DNA from 3 places in the Flavobacterium oryzagri genome. Region 1 is predicted to be linked to each of the others. Evidence: riboswitches for the same ligand, from Rfam matches in the RefSeq annotation. Region 1 holds a riboswitch; each other region holds the start of a gene.
What was found. A riboswitch is a leader RNA that binds a small molecule or an ion and turns the genes downstream of it on or off. The one in region 1 is predicted to bind S-adenosylmethionine.
Positions count from the first base shown of each region.

Region 1 (5,488 bases):
CCCTTACAGGAAAAATGATTATTGATCGTACCAAATATGATATCAAATTCCGCTCAGGAAATTTCTTTGTCGATTTAGGCGATACATTAATTTACAATGACTTTGATCTTGATTTTAATATCACTGCCGAAGCCATTTTTTCAGAACAATCTAAAAACTAAAGCCATGCCTTACGTAAAATTAGAATTGACTCGCGAAGGTGTAACTCGTGAGCAAAAACAACAATTAATAAGCGGAATAACCAATTTGATTACCGAGGTTTTAAACAAAGATCCGCATTTGACTCATATTGTAATTCAGGAAGTTGAGTTAGACGATTGGGGATACGCAGGAGAACAAGTATCAGTATTAAGAGAAAAAGGCATAACAGCCGATAAAAAATAAATATCATGAAAAAACAAACAATAATCGTTACCGGAGCAGCTTCTGGTATTGGAAAAGGAATCGCCAAATATTTTTTGGACAGAGGTGATAATGTTGTGATCAATTCAGTAACACCAGCGTCATTAGAAAGTGCTTTTAATGAATTTGGTGGAGGCGATAATTTGGCAATGTATGCTGGAGACATCAGCAACAAACAAACAGGAGAACAATTAGTAAAAATTGCAATCGAAAAATTCGGTTCAGCAGATGTTTTGGTCAATAATGCCGGAATCTTTGAGAGCAAACCTTTTTTAGAAGTGGACGAAGCATATTTAGATAAATTTTTGACAACCAACTTAAAGGGAACTTATTTTACGACTCAGGCTGTGATTCCTCAAATGCTAGAACAAAAAGGTGGAGTTGTAATCAATATTGGAACACCGCTAGTAAATCACGGTTTGGGCGGATGGCCGGCTTCAGCACCAATCACAAGCAAAGGAGCAATTCATGCGCTTACGATTCAATTGGCGGCCGAATTTGGAAAACAAAATATTCGTGTAAATACTGTCGCTCCCGGAGTAATCAGAACGCCAATGCATGGAGATAATGCTGATGCAACCGCTGGTTTGCATTTGCTAAGTCGAGTTGGAGAAATTGATGATGTTGCCGAAATGGTCTACACGGTTGCCAAAAGCAATTTCATTACCGGTTCAATTATCAATGTTGATGGAGGAAAAGGAGCAGGGCACAACATAAATTAAAATGAAAACTATTTTATTAACTGCTTTTATGCTCTGGACTTTTCAGGGCATAAAAGCTCAAAATACGATTAAAATGGAAAATCAAGCCGAAATTGCGGCGATAACAGATGCAGTTGAAAACTATTATTTTAAAGGAATTTACGAAGGAGATGTCATGCTTTTAGGAAGTATTTTTTATCCGGGAAGTTTTGTTTTTGGGGATGTAAAAGGCCAGCCTTATTTTAAAACAGTGGATCTTTATTTGGATGGCGTAAAAAACAGACAAAGCCCAAAAGATTCAGGAAAATCATTTAAAGGTGAAATCTTGAATATAAAAGTCGTAAATTCAATCGCTGTTGCAGAACTAAATGTGAAAATGTACGATTTTAATTATCGTGATTTTTTGTCTTTCCATAAAATCAACGGAAAATGGCTTATTGTTAACAAAATGTTGACCGATTTAAGCGAATAATTTTAAATTTTAAAGTGATGTGGTACAATACAAAAGCATCAGAAATATTAGGAATTCAATATCCAATTTTGCAAGGAGCTTTTGGAGGAAATCTTTCAACGCCTGAACTCACAGCAACAGTTTCAAATGCAGGAGGATTAGGCGGTTATGGAGCATATACTTTGAATCCGCAGGAAATTTATGAAGCAGACAAAGAGATAAAAGCCTTAACGGACAAACCTTATAATTTGAATCTTTGGGTTTCTGATTCCGATATGGATCCAAATGGAATCACAGATGAACAATACAATAAGGCAAAAGAATTGTTCAAACCCTATTTTGACGAAGCTGGAATTCCTTTGCCAGAAAAACCAGCGCCATTTCAATCCCGATTTGAAAATCAGTTGCAAGTAGTTTTGGATATTCGTCCCAAGGTTTTCAGTTTTATGTTTGGAACACTTTCTCCAGATATTTTGGAACAATGTAAAAAACTAGGAATTGTGACCGTTGGCGCCGCAACTACTTTAGACGAAGCTGTTTTTTTAGAAAATTCAGGAGTTGATATGATTATTGCCTCAGGATTTGAAGCAGGTGGGCACCGGCCTTCTTTTTTGGCTTCCGCCGAATCTTCTGTAACCGGAACTTTTGTTTTGTTGCAATTAATTAGAGAAAAAGTGAAAGTTCCCGTTATTGCAGCTGGCGGAATAGCAAACGGAAAAGGAATTGCCGCGGCGTTGGCTTTAGGGGCGAGTGCGGCTCAAATTGGAACCGCATTTTTAGCTACCGAAGAATCAAACGCATTGCCAATTCACAGAGAAATGCTTTTTTCAGAAGCATCAAAATATACGACTTTATCACGTGCTTTTACTGGAAGGCTAGGGCGTGGCATCACGAGCCGAATCGCAAAAGAGATCATGGGAAAAGAAGCAGCTGTTCTTCCATTTCCTTTACAGACTACTTTTATGTCCCATTTAAGAAAAGCGGCTTTAGAACAGCAAAAATTGGATATGATACTTTTTTGGGGCGGACAAATTTCGCCAATTCTAAAACATAGAAGGGCAGGAGAATTGATGCATTCTTTGGTTGAAGAAACAACGGCATATTTTGCGGAATTGAAAAAATAGTAGTTTAATAAAGCTATTTCTTAGGATAAACGGAACTCATTTCAATACTGAAATGAGTTTTTTTATGAGAATTTCTAAATTTTAATCTTAAAAATTAAATACGAAATTGCTTTTAAAATGTTGTTTTTAAGGTGATTATTGCAGTGTTTAGAAAAAAAATCAAAAAAAGCAATTTTAAACTTGACTAATTCGGTAGAATTAATATATATTTGTAATGCAGAATATTTCTGTAATGATACTTATCCAGAAAGACTGAGGGAGAGGCCCAATGAAGTCTTAGCAACCTGTTGCCAAACAAGGTGCTAATTCCTTCCCGCTTGGCGGGACAGATAAGAAAGATTTCTAAAAAAAATCTGAATGAGATCATCAGTATTTAAAATTTATTAAAAAAAATGAAAACAATTCTATTACACGCCGATTCTGATCGTTTCAATTTGTTCTTCCAAGAAAATAATATTGAAGTTTTCCGAATGCGAAGATCTTAGATTTTCATTTCTCTTTTAAAACAAGGTTTGCCAAGTCTTGCGAGATTGGCACAGGAATTCTTTTGCTCAATTTAAAATCACAATTTAAAAATCATCATAAAATTTAATTACTAAAAATCAAAAACAAATGAAAAAAATACTATTAGGTTTTGCTTTATTTTTTGGAGCCATCCAAATTCAGGCGCAAGAAAGCAATTTGCAGTTAAAAGGAACTGTTGTCGATACGGTTGCGCAATATGTTTATCTGCAAAAGTTTCACAACAAGATGTTTACCACAATCGATTCGGTAAAAGTGAAAGACGGAAATTTCAGTTTCAAAACAAAAGTAAAAACGCCGGAATTATATGGTTTGAGCGTAAACACTGGAGAGTCGCCGTTGTATGTTTTTCTTGAAAAGGGACCAATTACAGTTAAATTAAGTCCGAAAAAGTACTATACGAATTCAGTTGTAGAAGGTTCTGCAACACAAGATTTGTTTGAAACGTATAAAAAGTCAAAAGATGTAGAAATCAGCAAATTCATTACAGAAAACCCAAAATCGATTGTTGCAGCTTATGTTTTGTATAGAAACTGGTCGTATCGATTGTCTCCGGAACAAATCACACAAAATATTGCACTGTTGGATAAAAGCCTTCAAAATACCACTTACGTGAAAGAACTGAAAGATTTGGCGGTTGTATTAGACGGATTAGCAGTTGGAAAAAAAGCACCAGATTTTACAGAGAAAGATACGGAAGGAAAGCCAGTTCGTTTTTCAGAAAACCTGAAAGGTTACACTTTAGTAGATTTTTGGGCTTCTTGGTGTGGGCCTTGCCGAAGAGAAAATCCAAATATTGTAGCGGCTTACAAAGAATTTCACGATAAGGGATTTAATATCATCGCTATTTCTTTGGATAAAAAGAAAGAAAACTGGATCAAAGGAATTCAGGATGATAAGTTGACATGGACACATCTTTCGGATTTGCTTTTTTGGAACAGTGCAGTTGCAAAATTATACGGAGTAAGAGCAATTCCAGCCAATTATTTAGTGGATTCTAAAGGAATAATTGTCGCAAAAAACCTTCATGGAGAAGAGTTGCAATCTACTTTAAAATCGCTTTTAGATAAAAAAGTCAGCACTAATTAATCAACTAATAATCCAATTTGTTAATTTAAAAATGATAGGGAAATGAATGCTATTGAGCCAACAACAAAACCAACAGAATCGGAGTGTTACTTTTCTAAATTTAGAGAAAACACATTAGGAATTGAACATACTTTCGAATCGGTTTATGGAGAACAAAATTTGATTTATGCAGATTGGGTTGCCAGCGGAAGATTATACGTCCCGATTGAAGATATTATGCTCAATAAAGTTGGCCCAATGATTGCCAATACGCATTCGTTTTCTAGCCAAACCGGAAAAGCCTCGACTTATGCATACCAGCAAGCTCGAGACATTATTAAAAAATCGGTTAATGCAAATCAGTCTGATGTTTTAGTGGCTACAGGAACCGGAATGACGGCAGCTTTGTCAAAATTGCAGCGCATTATTGGTTTGAGAAAAAATCATCACAAAGGAAATAATGACAAACCTGTAGTTTTTATTACGCACATGGAACATCATTCGAATCAGGTTTCTTGGTATGAAACCAATGCTGATGTCGTAATTTTGCCTCCAGATGAAAATAACTTAGTCGATCCCGCTATTCTTTCTTCAGAATTAAAAAAATATGCTAACAGAAGTGTAAAAATCGGTTCGTTTACGGCATGTTCGAATGTTACTGGAATTATTACGCCTTATCATGAATTAGCCAAAATCATGCATCAAAACGGTGGATTGTGCTTTGTAGATTTTGCCGCTTCGGCGCCTTACGTCAAAATCGATATGCATCCACAAGATCCAGAACAGCAATTAGATGCCATTTTCTTTTCGCCACATAAATTTTTGGGCGGACCGGGAACTTGCGGTGTTTTGGTTTTTAATGAAAAACTATATCAATCTGATTTTCCTGATAATCCAGGCGGAGGAAACGTAAAGTGGACAAATCCGTTGGGTAAATATTCATACAGCGATATAATTGAGGTAAGAGAAGATGGAGGAACTCCGGGATTTTTGCAAGTGATTCGAACTGCTTTGGCTTTGGAACTAAAAGAAAAAATGGGAGTTGAAAACATTGCAGAAAGGGAGAAAGAACTACTAGAGTTTTGTTTTTTTAAACTTCAAAAAATACAAGGATTGTCAATTTTGGGAGATTTAAAAAGCAAGCGAATAGGTTGTGTTTCATTTGTGATCGAAGATATTCACTATAATCTGATTGTAAGACTTTTAAATGATCGTTTTGG
Region 1 covers NZ_CP139148.1:3,714,823-3,720,310, forward strand. The annotation lists gene SCB73_RS16155 (YceI family protein) at 1-161, shown strand, start outside; gene SCB73_RS16160 (tautomerase family protein) at 166-384, shown strand; gene SCB73_RS16165 (SDR family NAD(P)-dependent oxidoreductase) at 390-1,124, shown strand; gene SCB73_RS16170 (nuclear transport factor 2 family protein) at 1,126-1,575, shown strand; gene SCB73_RS16175 (NAD(P)H-dependent flavin oxidoreductase) at 1,593-2,678, shown strand; SAM riboswitch class I at 2,915-3,014, shown strand; gene SCB73_RS16180 (TlpA disulfide reductase family protein) at 3,291-4,289, shown strand; gene SCB73_RS16185 (aminotransferase class V-fold PLP-dependent enzyme) at 4,332-5,488, shown strand, end outside.

Region 2 (5,488 bases), 1.6 Mb from region 1:
AATATCGGAAGCACTTTGATCAATCAAATTATTGAAAGTCAGGAATTTTTTCTGCAAAGCAAGAATGTCGATTTTCATTTTCCAATAATTACCAATTCAACTGTTGCTTTTTTCGAGAAAGAAGGCGTAGGCTATGCTTGGGAAACTAATTTTAGAGAATTGGCTGTTCCTTTCAGGGTTGAAGATATTGTGGAATTTGCGAAAGAAAATGAATTTGAAAATTTGATTGCCGTAGATGCTACAGCCAGTGACGAACTGATTAGTCATTATAATACTTTGATCGAAAACGGATTTAATATTGTAGCCGTAAACAAAAAAGCCAACACGCTTCCGATCGATCTTTATAAACAGCTGAGAGAAAATCTAAAAAAGTACGATAAAGAGTTTTTATATGAAACATCGGTCGATACGGGATTTCCGGTTTTGCAGACTTTAAGAGATTTGTATTATTCGGGCGAAAAAATCACAAAAATCAGAGGAGTTTTTTCAGATCATCTGAGTTATATCTTCAATAGATTTTCTTTAGAGGAAAATTCTTTTTCAGCTATTTTGAAAGATGCCAGCCTCCTAGGATTGATGCGCAATACTTTTAAAGAAGATTTATCAGGAAATGACACAGCTCGAAAATTATTGATTTTGACTCGCGAAATTGGAAAAGAGTTCGAATTAGCAGATATAAAGATCAATCCTATTATAAAGGAAGAACATTTAGAGAAAAATGGAATATTAAATAAAGAGGCAATTGACAAATCGTATAAAATAGCAAAAATTACACAGCGCGAAGATCATGTGTTGCGTTATATTGGTGAATATGATATCGAGAAAAATACACTCGAGGTAAAGTTAGTTTCAGAACCTGTTACATCGGCAATTGGTCAATTAAAAGGATCAGATGCCATTTTTGAAATTTATACACAATCTTACGCTGATGTGCCAATTGTTATACAAGGAGCATCACCTTGTAAACAGGCAATTTCAAGAGGAATTATAACTGATATTTTAAAAGTTGCCGAAAAAATTAAAAATAAAGAAGCAGTTTGGCTTTAAGTGGTTTTTGAATGTTATAAAAAAAGTTCTTTGAAAGATTGAAACAGAAAAAGTTAGTTAAATTTTTGTAATATTAAACTGATATTTTGTTAAATTGTAATTTTGTAAGATGTTTTTTGACGATAAAAAAGTGTTTTTTAACGTTTTTTTAGAAAAAATAAGCTTTTGTAACTTGCAATATTCAAAAAAAAGTCGCAAATTTGTAAGACAAGTAAGATCTGTTAAAAACAGATGCCGAAATGTTAAAAACAAATGATTATTTCCTTTTAGATCTTAATCAAATCTAAAAGTTTATTAAAGAAATTTAAATGCAAAAGTTTTTTAAAATAAAAGTCAAATCACAGATGAATAAATCCCTACAGATGAACAAGATGTTTAACGTCGCACGTATTTGTGTATGCGTCTGTTGATACTAAAAGTATATATAAGTTTATATAAAAACTTAAACCCTTTTGGTATTAAAAATCCAAAAGGGTTTTTTTATTCATTTTGATTACCATAACACAGATTTAAAGAAAAAGTAAAGATTATAAAACGCAAACTAACTTAAACTTAAATATCATGAGCACATTAAACTACTTAAGAAAAAAGATTTCAACTTTCAAAAACATCAAAAATGAAAGAAACAATCCGCCGCCAACAAATGAGTTGATCCACCCAAGTTTCGGAATCACGGAGACAGATAAAAAAGAGGTGAAAAAAGAACCAAATTCTTTGTTATTCTTGATGTATTCAAAAGAGAATGAAACGCTTTTTATCTAAATCAAAAAGCATCATAAAATAGGGTAAAACCCGCTTAATTTTACTGGGCAGTTTGTTCGGTAATTTTTTGCGTATAATAGTTTTAGTAATAGACAAAGAGATGATGGTATTAATAATGCCAATTCTTTTGACTTTATGACTTTAAACTTTCGACTTATATTTAAAGTATGTTTAAGAAATTGCAGAATCAATTTCGATAAAATTTGTTAGTTTAAGAAATTAGTAGTTAATTTGCACCGTTAAGTTCAAAAATGTATTGAAATGTTATAAAGAAAGGAGGAGGGATTAGACCCGATGAATCCTTAGCAACCCTTCGTTAATTCGAAGAAGGTGCTGCATTCTACCACGCCCAAACGTGGAAAGATAACAACAAGAATTTTTCTAGTTTCAAACCCTAGACTTTCTTTCTAATATTTCCACATACAAATCAATAATAAAAAGATTTGAAATTGGAAAATATACCCAATCCTATTATAATTCAAGATTTCATCACAGAAAGTGGTGCGATATTTTCATCATTGCCGTTAAGTTTTACGCTTTCTGGCTTGCCTTTGCATACCGCACCAATCGTTTTAGTCAATCATGCTTTGACTGGAAATGCGCAAGTGACTGGGGAAAACGGCTGGTGGAGTGATTTGATTGGAGATGGTAAAACCATTGATACAAACAGATTCACTGTTTTAGCCTTTAATGTTCCGGGAAATGGAAATGATTCATTCCTAATCGAAAATTATCAGGATTTTACCGCCAGAGATATTGCAAGAATTTTTATCAAAGGTTTGAAATCGCTAAACATAGAACAGGTTTTTGCTATAATCGGCGGTTCTGTAGGTGGCGGAATTGCTTGGGAAATTTTGGCATTGGAGCCAAACATCACAGAACATCTAATTCCGATTGCGACAGACTGGAAATCGACTGATTGGATGATTGCCAATTGTTATTTGCAGGAACAAATCTTAAACAATTCGTCAAAACCAATTGAAGATGCCAGAATTCATGCTATGCTCTGTTATCGATCTCCTGAATCATTCAAAGAAAAATTTCAGCGAACCATCAATCAAGATCTTCTGATTTTTAATATCGAAAGCTGGCTGGCACACCACGGAAAAAAATTGCAACAAAGATTTCAGTTGTCATCCTATAAATTGATGAACCAATTGCTCAAAACCATAGATATTACTCGAAATAGTGAGGATTTCGAAACTTTAATATCAAAATCAAACGCGGCGATTCATATTGTTGCAATCAATTCAGATTTGTTTTTTACGCCAAAAGAAAACCTGGAAACCTATCAGGAACTAAAAAGGTTTAAAGACAATGTTTTTTATAGCGAAATTGATTCGGTTCACGGACATGACGCTTTTTTAATCGAGTACAAACAATTAGATCATTTACTTGCCGATATTTTTAAGGCAGAAACAATAGCAAAATAAAATGAAAGTATTAAAATTTGGAGGCAAATCGTTATCAAACGGAGAAGGACTTAACAAAGTAGTTTCAATCATTTCAGATAAAGTAAATCAAGGCGAACAAATTGCCGTAGTTGTTTCTGCGCGCGGTAATGCAACAGATGAATTAGAAGATATTTTAAGAATTGCCGCTAAAAACGGAAATTATAAACCATTATTAGAAAGTTTTAAAGCGTATCAAACTTCAGATTATCCAGAAGTTGATTTGTCTGAGGAATTCAATATTTTAGATAAACTCTTTGAAGGAGTAAGTCTTATTGGTGATTACAGCAGCAAAATTAAAGATCAGATTTTGTCTAAAGGCGAATTGCTTTCGGCTAAATTATTGACTGCCATTTTAATCGAAAAAGGAATTCCAGCAAACTTTGTTGATACAAGAGAATTGCTTAAAACCGATTCAAAATTTGGTGACGCACAGCCTTTGGAACAACTTTCAAAGAAAAATGTGATCAATTATTTCAAGCTTCATAACGGAGAAACAGTGAATATCGTAACAGGTTTCATTGGTTCAAACAACAATAACGACACTACAACTTTAGGAAGAAACGGAAGTAATTATACCGCTTCGTTAATTGCGAATTATTTAAATGCCGAAGAACTTCAAAATTTCACGCATGTTGACGGAATTTATACCGCAAATCCTGATTTAGTTGCTGATGCTAAAAAAATTGAATATTTGTCATTTAATGAAGCAAATGAGCTGGCTAATTTTGGCGCAACGATTCTGCATGCAAAAACGATTATTCCGTTATTAGAAAAAAATATTCCGCTTCGTATTTTAAATACCTTCAACCATGAAAATCGAGGAACCTTAATCACTTCAGATTCAAATAAAGAAGGAATTAAAACGCTTTCAGTTTTGGAAAATGTGTCATTAGTGAATCTTGAAGGCCGAGGATTGCTTGGAAAAGCTGGAGTTGACGCCCGAATTTTCAAAGTAATGGGCGATCACAATATCAGCGTAAGTATTATTTCACAAGGTTCTTCAGAAAGAGGAATCGGGTTGGTTGTCGCAAAAGACAAAGCAACACTTGCAATGGTTGAATTGGAAAAAGAGTTTGAAAACGACTTTTATTCTAAAGATGTAAACCAGATTACGGTTACCGATAATGTATCTGTAATTTCTATCATCGGACAGGATTTGAGCACTTTCCATAAACCATATACAGCTTTAATCAAAAACAAAATAGTTCCGATTTTATTCAACAACACCGTTACAGGTAAAAACGTGAGTTTGGTTGTTAAAAAAGAAGAATTAAATAAAGCTTTAAACGTAATTCACGGAGAAATCTTCGGAGTTTCTAAAAAAATCAACATTGCGATTTTCGGCCACGGATTAGTTGGAGGAACTTTGATCAATCAAATTTTAGAATCGGCCGCAGCGATTGAAAAACGTAAAGATATTAAGCTGAATGTTTTTGCAATTGCCAACTCTAAAAAACTGCTTTTAAATAAAAATGGCGTAACTTCAAATTGGAAAAACGATATCCAAACAAAAGGGGAAGCTTATACGCTAAATGATATTATTGCTTACGCGAATGAATATCATTTAGAGAATTTAATTGCAATTGATAATACAGCAAGTGCTTCTTTTGTAGAAAATTATATTCCGCTTGTAGAAAGCAGTTTCGATTTGATTTCTTCAAATAAGGTTGCAAATACATTGACTTATGGTTTTTACAAAGAATTGAGAAAAGCTTTGGCAGAAAATCAGAAAAATTATTTATACGAAACCAATGTTGGTGCGGGATTACCGTTAATTGATACCATAAAATTACTGCATCTTTCGGGAGAAAATATCACGAAAATTAAAGGGGTTTTCTCTGGAACATTAAGTTATTTATTCAATAATTTCTCTGCAAAAGATGCTCCGTTTAGCGAAATTTTGCAAGAAGCAATTGATAACGGATATACAGAACCAGATCCGCGTGAGGATTTATGTGGAAATGACGTGGGAAGAAAATTATTGATTTTGGCAAGAGAATTAGATTTGCAGAATGAATTTGAGGAAATCTCAATTCAGAATTTAATTCCGGAACATTTAAGAGAAGGAAATGTTTCTGATTTCTTGACGAAGTTGAAAGAATTCGACCCAATTTACGAGAAAATAAAAGCCGAACAACAGCCAAATCATGTATTGAGATATATTGGAGAGTTGTCTGGAGATTTGCAAAATGATAAAGGAAATTTAGAAGTAAAATTAGTTTCAG
Region 2 covers NZ_CP139148.1:2,123,047-2,128,534, forward strand. The annotation lists gene SCB73_RS09280 (homoserine dehydrogenase family protein) at 1-1,047, shown strand, start outside; gene SCB73_RS09285 (hypothetical protein) at 1,609-1,809, shown strand; SAM riboswitch class I at 2,071-2,179, shown strand; gene SCB73_RS09290 (alpha/beta fold hydrolase) at 2,259-3,242, shown strand; gene thrA (bifunctional aspartate kinase/homoserine dehydrogenase I) at 3,244-5,488, shown strand, end outside.
Region 2: another riboswitch for S-adenosylmethionine. It lies ahead of SCB73_RS09290 (alpha/beta fold hydrolase); the one in region 1 lies ahead of SCB73_RS16180 (TlpA disulfide reductase family protein).

Region 3 (5,488 bases), 1.6 Mb from region 1:
GGAAATTTACCCGTTGCAATCATCCAAAACGGAACAACAGCAGAAGAAAAAGTAGGTGTTGGAACAGTAGATTCGATTTTAGAAGTTGTAAAACAAAAAGAATTAGATTCTCCAGCAATTATAGTATTAGGTGAAGTTGTCCGCGAAAGCAACAAACTAAAAGGTTTTTACGAAGAATTTCTATCAAAAGAAATTGCAAGATAAAATAAAAATCATCGAATTCTATTCGTTATAATTTTACCATTAAGAGCATGAAGTTAATAAAGCGATGCTTAATCTTCCTTAATAACTTAATGGTAAGAAGAAAATTAAGAAAAGCTCTTAATTTTTAAAAGATAGATTTAAGAGCAAAAAGGTATAATTTTGTTTAGATGAAATTAAATTAAAATGGAACAGAACGAATTATATCCAATATTTCTAAAGCTTCACAATTTAAATGTCTTGATTGTAGGCGGAGGAAATGTAGGTTTGGAAAAGCTTTCATTCTTGCTCAAGTCAAGTCCGAATGCTAATGTTGAGGTAGTTGCACCTGATTTTCATTTAGAAATTAAGGTTTTAGCAGAAAAACATCCTTCAATTAAATTGACGGAAAAAAAGTTTAAAAAGAAAATGCTTAAAAAACGTCACATGGTAATTGCCTGTACAGACGATTTGAAAGTAAATAAAAAGGTGTATGATTTGGCCAGAAAACGTTATCTGATTTGTAATATCGCCGATACACCAGATTTATGCGATTATTATTTGGGCGGAATCGTAACAAAAGGAAATGTCAAAATCGCGATTTCAACAAACGGAAAATCGCCAACGACAGCAAAGAGATTGCGTGAGTTTTTCGAAGAAGTAATTCCGGAAGATATCAATCAAATGGTTGAAAACCTGAATGAATACAGAAAAACCTTAAAAGGTAATTTTGAAGAAAAGGTAAAAAGAATGAACGAGATAACCGATTCATTAAGAAATAAAGAGTAGCATACCAGAGAAATGAATAATGATAAAAATCATTGTTAGTAGAATAAATTATTCGTTTCTTTGTATTATTAAGAATGATTATAAACAACAACCATAATGATTAAAACAGATATACTTATAATTGGAGCAGGCCCAACAGGTTTATTTGCCGTTTTTGAGGCAGGATTATTGAAATTAAAATGTCATATTTTAGATGCTTTGCCTCAGCCAGGAGGACAGCTTTCAGAATTATATCCTAAAAAACCTATTTATGATATTCCAGGTTTTCCAGAAGTTTTAGCTGGAGATTTAGTTGATGGTTTAATGGAGCAAATCAAACAATTTGAGCCAGGTTTTACATTAGGAGAACGTGCTGAAACAGTTGAAAAGCAAGAAGACGGATCTTTCATTGTAACTTCAAATAAAGGAACTAAATTTCATGCGCCAGTTATTGCAATCGCTGGAGGATTAGGGAGTTTCGAGCCTCGTAAACCACTTATCGAAGATATCGAGTTTTATGAAGATAAAGGAGTAAAATACTTCATCAAAAATCCTGAAAAATTCAGAGACAAAAGAGTTGTTATTGCAGGAGGAGGAGATTCAGCATTAGACTGGAGTATTTTCTTGGCAAATGTAGCTTCAGAAGTAACTTTAATCCACAGAAGAAACGAATTTAGAGGAGCTTTAGATTCTGTTGAAAAAGTACAGGAACTAAAATCAGCTGGAAAAATCAAATTAATCACTCCAGCAGAAGTAGTTGGAATCAACGGTGCTGAGCATGTTGAATCATTAGATATCGAAGAAAACGGCGCACACCGTAAAATCGACTGCGACTATTTCATTCCACTTTTCGGACTAACACCAAAATTAGGTCCAATTGGAGACTGGGGATTAGAAATCGAGAAAAATGCAATTAAAGTAAACAATGCATTAGATTACCAAACTAACATTCCGGGAATCTTCGCCATTGGAGACGTAAACACATACCCAGGAAAATTAAAGTTAATCCTTTGCGGTTTCCACGAAGCAACTTTAATGTGTCAAGCTGCATATTCAATCATCAATCCAGGTAAAAAATACGTATTGAAATATACAACAGTATCTGGAGTAGACGGTTTCGACGGAACTCGTAAAGAAGCACCAAAAGCGGTTGTTAAAGCGATAGTCTAAGTTGCCGAGATACTGAGTTTCTAAGATACTAAGATTTTTATATAGAAAGCTCAAACTTTTTCAAGTTTGAGCTTTATTTTTTAGCAAAGTATATAAAACATAGCCAGTGGTTTCAACCACTGGAAGACAACGAATAAACGCATCGCATAATCACAATACGGTCCCGCGGTTGAAACCGCGGGCTATATTTGAAAAACAGAAGCTAAAAAAAAACTTATAAACTTAGAATCTTAGAGTCTCAGCATCTTAAAGAAACTTAGAACCTTAGCATCTTAGTCCCTCAGCACCTTACAAAAAAAACATTTGCAAATCGAATTGCCATTTCATACCTTTGCACTGTTCTTAAAATTATTGTTAGTTATCACGAAAGGCGGAGGGACAGACCCAATGAAACCTTAGCAACCCTTTACCATAAAGAAGGTGCTAAATTCTACTTTTTACTAATTTTCAAGTATTAAAGATAGATAACACAAATACATTACAAGTATTTCTCAAAACTTTTCCAGACAACATACAATATTTACTGAAACAGATTCTGTATCAGGAGCGAATCATTGGCGCATTTTTGCAGTCAATAGTTCCCGCTGTACACAAATATCTTTTATTCTGAACCCCAGAATAAAAGGATATTTGCTTCCATCGGGGCTAATGAGCCAGCAATAGTACACTTTTGGAATTAATGTGAAAAAATATCCGAAGTAAACCGATAGGTTTAAACTTCACAATTATAATAAAAAAAACTTAGCATCTTAGAACCTTAGCGTCTTAGCAGCTAAAACAAAAAAACATGGCAATAACAATTCAAGAAGCAATAAAAAAAAATATCCTAATCCTAGATGGAGCAATGGGAACAATGTTGCAACGCTATAATTTCTCAGAAGAAGATTTCAGAGGAGAGCGTTTCAAAGATTTCCCTCATCCGCTAAAAGGAAACAACGATTTACTATCTCTAACACAACCACAAGCAATCCGCGATGTACATGCCGCTTATTTTGAAGCAGGTGCTGACATTGTAGAAACTAACACTTTCTCTGGAACGACAATCGGTATGGCCGATTATCACATGGAAGATTTGGTTTACGAGTTAAACTACGAATCGGCAAAACTTGCACGCGAGGTTGCCGATGAGTTTACCGCAAAAAATCCTGAAAAACCACGTTTCGTAGCCGGTTCAATCGGACCGACAAACCGTACGGCAAGTATGTCACCAGATGTAAACGATCCGGGTTACAGAGCTGTAACGTTCGATGATTTACGAATTGCATACAAAGAGCAAGTAGAAGCGTTAATGGACGGTGGCTGTGATTTACTTTTGGTAGAAACAATTTTCGATACATTAAATGCAAAAGCCGCACTTTTTGCAATTGAAGAAGTAAAAGAAGAGCGTAATCTCGATATTCCAATCATGGTTTCAGGAACGATTACAGATGCTTCAGGAAGAACACTTTCAGGACAGACAGTCGAAGCTTTTTTGATTTCCGTTTCACATATTCCGTTATTAAGTGTAGGATTCAATTGCGCTCTTGGAGCCGATTTGTTGAAACCGTATTTGAAAACATTAGCACATAATACAAGCTTTAATGTTTCGGCACATCCAAACGCAGGATTACCAAACGCATTCGGACAATACGATGAAACACCAGAGCAGACACAAGCATTCATTAAAGAATATTTAGACGATAATTTAATTAATATCATCGGTGGCTGTTGCGGAACAACTCCGGATCATATTCGATTAATGGCTGAGGTTGCCAAGGATTATAAGCCTAGAGTGGCGCCGGTATTGGTGTAGTCCAATTTTATGAAATATTAGAGATGAAATTTAAATATATAGTTTTAATAGTTTTTGTTTCAGTTTTTTTGAGTCGATGTGCATCTAGTGCATCTATTAAAGGTATGACTGTCAAAGATTATAAAGTTGAAAAACAGATTGGAGATCAGCTTTACATAAAATCTGTTACAGGTGGAAAAAAGACAAACCCATTATGGGTATCTAATATTTCTAATAAAAATTTTGAAGAGGCATTAAAAAAGTCATTTACTGAATCTAATGCATTTACAAAAACAGAAGCTATTACAGATGGTGATTGGGTTCTTGAAGTAAATATAATTTCTGTAAGTAGGCCTAAGTGGTTTAATTTAACTGTAGAAACAACAATAGAATACAAGTTGTATAATAAAAATAATTTGGTTTTTAGTAAAAGTATTAATCAATCAGGGAATGCTACGATGTCAGATGCCATTATTGGTTCTAAAAGGTTGCGACTAGCGAATGAAATTTCGGCAAAAAATAACATTAAAACAATGCTTCAATCATTAGACGAAATGGCTAGATAGTATAACGAGATATGGATTTGCAAACCATACCAACAAAGTGAATAAAAGGTTTTGAATAACTTAACTTATATCACAATGCCTGCGTGAGGGATAGAAGTGAAAAGCCCACAGCCTGACGAAGGAAGAGCGAGGACTTGTAACGGATAGCCCGGTTCGCCGCGGCGAATCACGCCCAAAATATTAAAAGATTACAGGTTTAAAGACCTAAAAAATATAGAATAAAAAACTTAGAACCTCAGTATCTCAGGATCTTAGTAACTTAGAAAAAAATGACAGAAAAAAGAAGAGACCTTGTATTATCAGGATTAGAACCGTTGATTATTACGCCGGAAAGCGTTTTCGTGAATGTTGGTGAGCGTACAAACGTAACAGGTTCAAGAAAATTCTTGAGATTAATCAAGGAAGAGAAATACGACGAGGCGCTTGATATTGCAAGACAGCAGGTAGAAGGTGGAGCACAGATCATCGATATTAATATGGATGAAGGAATGCTTGACGGTGTTACTGCGATGACTAAATTTTTGAATTTAATTGCTGCAGAACCAGACATTTCGAGAGTGCCGATTATGATCGACAGTTCGAAATGGGAAATCATTGAAGCTGGTCTTAAAGTAGTACAAGGAAAAAGCGTTGTAAACTCGATTTCGTTAAAAGAAGGAGAAGAGGCATTTATTCATCACGCCAAATTAATTAAACGTTACGGAGCGGCGGCAATTGTTATGGCTTTCGACGAAGTAGGTCAGGCGGATAATTACGATCGTAGAGTAGAGATTTGTCAGCGTTCGTATGATATTTTGGTGAACAAAGTAGGGTTTCCTCCGCAGGATATTATTTTCGATTTGAATATTTTCCCAGTTGCAACGGGAATGGAAGAACATAGATTGAATGCATTGGATTTCTTTAGAGGAACAAAATGGGTTCGTGATAACCTTCCACACGCACATATCAGTGGTGGTGTAAGTAACGTTTCATTCTCATTTAGAGGAAATGATACGGTTCGCGAAGCAATGCACTCGGTGTTTTTATATCACGC
Region 3 covers NZ_CP139148.1:2,140,854-2,146,341, forward strand. The annotation lists gene cobA (uroporphyrinogen-III C-methyltransferase) at 1-204, shown strand, start outside; gene SCB73_RS09365 (precorrin-2 dehydrogenase/sirohydrochlorin ferrochelatase family protein) at 388-969, shown strand; gene SCB73_RS09370 (NAD(P)/FAD-dependent oxidoreductase) at 1,066-2,118, shown strand; SAM riboswitch class I at 2,474-2,589, shown strand; gene SCB73_RS09375 (homocysteine S-methyltransferase family protein) at 2,906-3,910, shown strand; gene SCB73_RS09380 (hypothetical protein) at 3,934-4,455, shown strand; gene metH (methionine synthase) at 4,725-5,488, shown strand, end outside.
Region 3: another riboswitch for S-adenosylmethionine. It lies ahead of SCB73_RS09375 (homocysteine S-methyltransferase family protein); the one in region 1 lies ahead of SCB73_RS16180 (TlpA disulfide reductase family protein).